DNA from 2 places in the Rossellomorea sp. YZS02 genome. Region 2 is predicted to be linked to the other one. Evidence: predicted binding sites of a transcription regulator. Region 2 holds the regulator's gene; the other holds the start of a gene.
The links. The regulator NrdR, encoded in region 2, represses ribonucleotide reductase genes. The targets are predictions, from matches to a motif close to AACACNATATATNGTGTT.

Region 1 (2,413 bases), on a different contig from region 2:
ATTATAGCTCTCCACATCAGGGAAGCGCAGCTCATATTCGCGGTCGTTTTCCACCGCTTCCATAAAGTCGCTCGTCAGGCACACAGAGATATTCGCACCTGTAAGAAATTCTGGATTATGGACGCTGTATGTTCCTCCTGTACGGAGTTTTTCTTCTGCATTTTTAAGGATCTTTGCATCAAATCCACCGTAGCCCGGGATTTGTCTGTAGTTCAAAATCCCTTGGTACATCGCTTCCTCTTGTTCTGTCAGCGGAGTGAACTTCAACTTTTCCTGAGCAGCCTTTTTGATGGTTTCATCTTCTGTGTTCTCAAGAAGATAGCGCAGGATACGCGGGTTTTGCATTTTGGAAATGATGAATTCAATGATATCGGGATGCCAATCGGAAAGCATGATCATTTGAGCCCCACGTCGTGAACCGCCCTGCTCAACCAAGTGAGTCAACTTCGCAATATCATCCAGCCATGAAACGGAACCGGATGATTTACCGTTCACACCTTTTGCCAAGGTATTGCGTGGACGTAGCGTCGATCCGTTCGTTCCGACTCCTCCGCCGCGGCTCATGATTTCCATCACCTGCTTGCGGTGTTCTGAAATGCCTTCACGGGAATCCTGGACGAAGGGCATTACATAACAGTTGAAGTACGTTACATCCGTTCCTGCCCCTGCTCCGTAAAGCACACGCCCTGCTGGAACAAAATGCAGATTTACTAATTCATGATAAAATTTTTCAAACCAAACTTGTCTCTTTTCAGGAGTTTCTTCCACTTCTGCCAAGCCTGTTGCGTTACGCTTCGCAATTTGTTCATAGTAGACTTCCAGTGGTTTCTCAATGACATCCAGTGTTCTTGAGACGATCCCCGTTTCCATTTCCTCCGGCTTGTCGATGGCGCTTCTGTATTCATCTTCAATCCAGACAGATGCTTTTTTCGTTTCCCAATCGATACTCGTGATATACCCTAATCCCCTTGCAGGAAATTTAGGATCTTCCTTGATGGTAAGAACGACAAAGTCACCTTCAGACAGGGTGATTTTTTCTGTGTCCTTGAACGAATAACGATCGATCATGACCAGACGGGATACACCTTTGTGTGTTGTTTTCATATCAGGGGTGATGGGATGTACTTGAGGAAACAATCCAATATCCTTGTTTAATCTTTCGGTGTTTAAATTCATCGTATTTTTCGACGCAACAGTCATAAAGACAACTCCTTCTATCTCAAATGTTTCAGTTTATGTTATTTCGCTGATGACTAATATCAAATATTAAGATATCACAGCCATTCTGGAAAAGCAATAAATAAACACAACATATTGTGTACGAAAAATTATTCGACACACCATATATTGTGTTTCAGGTCAATAGGTCATTTGTTTGTCAAACGGATAATAAGCCAATAAAAATAGAAAACAGGAGTAAATAATAGAAAACAATATAATCCATGAGTCAATTCTATTAATTCAAGACTTGATATAAATCGAAGCCCTGCAATAGTTGCTAAAATAGGAAAAAAGCGACAAGGATCGCTTTTTATCTACAAAAAAATTTTTACCGTTTAAAATTCCATTCATCTGATTCGTATCTGGATTTCGCGAGGTCCACTACATATTGTGTTTCTTCTTCAGAAAGTTCATATGGCTCAAGATGAATGTTCAATCCCTCTTCAAAGCCTTTTTTGAATGCGTCTTTGGCCATGTCCATCATTATCGTTTCAGAACTGATTTCGTTCATGGCAACCGCCTTGTTTTTGAAGGCACGCTGCATTCGCTCTTTTACTCTGTCAGATGGATAGTTAAACAGACTGAACAATTTATCTTCATCAAGATCCAAGAGAATAGAACCGTGCTGAAGGATGACTCCTTTTTGACGGGTCTGAGCACTTCCTGCCACTTTCCTTCCCTCTACCACCAGCTCATACCAGCTTGGTGCGTCGAAGCATACGGAAGATCGCGGGTTTTTCAATCCTTCCCGTTCCTCTGCCGTTTTAGGAACTGCAAAGTAAGCTTCGAGCCCGAGACCCTGGAACCCCTTAAGAATCCCTTCAGAAATGACACGGTATGCTTCTGTGACGGTTTTAGGCATCTCCGGGTGTTCTTCTGAAACGATGACGCTATACGTCAATTCATGTTCATGTAGAACTCCACGCCCCCCCGTCGGCCTTCTAACAAATCCGAGTCCATGTTCCTTCACGGCATCAAGATTGATTTCTTTCTCTACCTTCTGAAAGTAACCGACCGATAGTGTAGCTGGATCCCAGCCGTAAAACCGGATCGTCGGAGGTATCTTCCCTTCACTGTGCCATTCAAGCAGTGCCTCATCAAGGGCCATATTATAAGAAGGGGAGCAATTTCCCGAGTCAATGAATCTCCATGTTTCCTTTTTCATGTAACATACCTCATTTACGTCTTTGCG
Region 2 (2,413 bases):
TGAAGGAGAACCGCCATTGGAAATATCAGAAAGAACGTCCTTTGGGGATGTCGTTTCCAAATAGTCAATGAGCTCCTCTTCCTGAGAGAGAGGTTTATCCCGAACGGCAGGTTTCTTCGCTTCCATTCTCGTCGTCAGGTCCGGCAGCTGATCTCCCGTTTGCATGCCGTACCAGTCCCGGGCGGTTTTCCGCAGTAATTCGATATCGATTGCATCATCTGCATCCAGTGAGCTTAATACGATGTTCTTCATTTGAAGAGGATTGATTCCATAAAGATAGCTCAGCTTCAACACCGTTTCTTTCACATTCTGTGTAAAAGCTTTCCGCGGGACCATGGATTCGGATAAACCGGCAAGCAACAGTTGAAAATCAAAATCGACTTCGTCCAAGGCAAGTCCATCATTTTTACCGTATTTCATATATTGTTCACCAGTGCCGGTTTCTGAATCCACATTGGCATCATGATGAAGGAAGTTGATCTGTTCCGACGTAAACACATCCTGAAACGAACGGGTAATGTTGGTGTACTGATTCATATCAACGGACACATCCGTAAAAAACTTCTTTAAACGAAGATAATGGGTGCGTCCGATCTTGCGGTATAGATATACATTCAGCATTCCATCATGAAAGAATTCCCGAGGGGAAAGGGGCGGCTGCAGTTCATATAGAAATTGCCGGTCTTCATCATCCTTTTTTTCATATACCTTCAACAGCCCGATCCCTTCAAGCTTCATCCTGGCTTCATAGACGTCCTGAAGGTTGACGGAAAGAACGTTCATGAGATGGTAATGGGTGGAATCCGTCGACCATAGACGATTTTCCTCTACTTCCCCCCACAAACTCATATAGAGGCTGTAGCACACAGAACCGATTAGAGGCTGGTACAAAAATGTGATGATTTTACGGTCATATTCCTGAAGCATCCCATTAGTCCCTACCGTATAGTGATCGATCGGCTGTATTTCATTCCAATGCTTCTTCATCATAGTTGGATTCTACCTTTCAATACATAAAGAGAAAAGAGCTAAAGAATACTATCTTCAGCTCATTCTTCTACTCTTTTTTTATCAATTCTTTTAATTCATCTATAAATACATTAATATCTTTAAATTGTCGATATACGGATGCAAAACGGACATATGCCACTTCATCTACTTTTGCAAGATGATCCATGACCATTTCTCCGATCTTGACAGATTCCACTTCAGAGGAACCTTGATTCCGCAGGTCCTTCTCAATGTCTGTTGAGATCTTTTCTAATCTTTCAAGAGGCACAGGGCGTTTCTCGCAGGCCTTAATCAGCCCTCTCAAAATCTTTTCTCGACTAAACTCTTCTCTTACCCCTTCTTTTTTGACCACAATTAAAGGAAGCTCCTCAACCTTCTCGAACGTTGTAAAGCGAAAATTACACACTTCACATTCCCTTCTTCTTCTGATCGAACGTCCTTCATCAGCAGGACGGGAGTCCACTACTCGTGTACCATTATGCTGGCAAGACGGGCATTTCATAATATCAGCTCCGTTATTACAAACTATTACCTTCATCATATAAAAAAGCGGCGACTTTCACAAGCATCTGAAGGATTTACCGTTATTTCACTTTGGTCAATTCACTATCAAGCTGGTGATAATAATGGCTGATCTGCGCTTTTAAAACCGTGTATGTACCAAAAATCTTCCCTTTATCGGCACTGACCTTGAAGTCCACTGCCGTTTCAAGCGGCCTTACTGTAATCACAGTGGCCACGATGAACAATTGGGGCGTCCCGTTTTTTCGGACTGTGATTTCCCCTCTGTCCTTGGACTGTGAGATCACCTCATACTCTGAGGATGAGAATAATCCGAGTACTGCATTGAATGCACTTTGATGCATTGATTTATAATAGCGGGATTTCAGCTCTTTATCTTCATGTTGATCGGATGTTTCGCATTCTGATTGAAATCGCTTCAATAGGGTTCGTATTCCACTCATATCAAGTTCCTCCCTTTAGTTATCCTTATTTTACACGAAATGTCACAATTGAAAAACCCAAAAGTGTACAGGTGAAAAATGCGCACAAAAAAAGAGATGCATGAAACACGCATCTCTTCTGAGTTATTATGAATTAAAGGGCTTGAGCCTGAGACTTCTTCACTTGTACAGGACCCATTCCACGCGGCAATTCAATCGTTTCGCGTGTGTCAGCACCAAGAGCATCTGCAATATATTCAGCAGCGATATTAGGATCTAAATCACCGCAAGTATATACATCAATACTGGCATAACCATGTTCAGGAAAGCTGTGGATAGTTAAATGTGATTCTGAGATGATCACCACTCCACTCACACCTTGAGGCGCAAACTTGTGAAAAGCTACCTCACGTACTTCTGCACCTGACTTAAGCGCAGCATCTACGAATGTTTTCTCA

Region 1: a site for NrdR is predicted at 1,337-1,354, ahead of SLH55_RS15100 (vitamin B12-dependent ribonucleotide reductase). Genes of this name have one in related genera too.

The regions. Positions count from the first base shown of each region.
Region 1 is NZ_JAXBLY010000015.1:16,706-19,118, reverse strand. It holds gene SLH55_RS15100 (vitamin B12-dependent ribonucleotide reductase) at 1-1,200, opposite strand, end outside; gene SLH55_RS15095 (biotin/lipoate A/B protein ligase family protein) at 1,550-2,386, opposite strand.
Region 2 is NZ_JAXBLY010000001.1:290,660-293,072, forward strand. It holds gene SLH55_RS01435 (replication initiation and membrane attachment family protein) at 1-987, opposite strand, end outside; gene nrdR (transcriptional regulator NrdR) at 1,058-1,513, opposite strand; gene SLH55_RS01445 (cytosolic protein) at 1,596-1,976, opposite strand; gene speD (adenosylmethionine decarboxylase) at 2,110-2,413, opposite strand, start outside.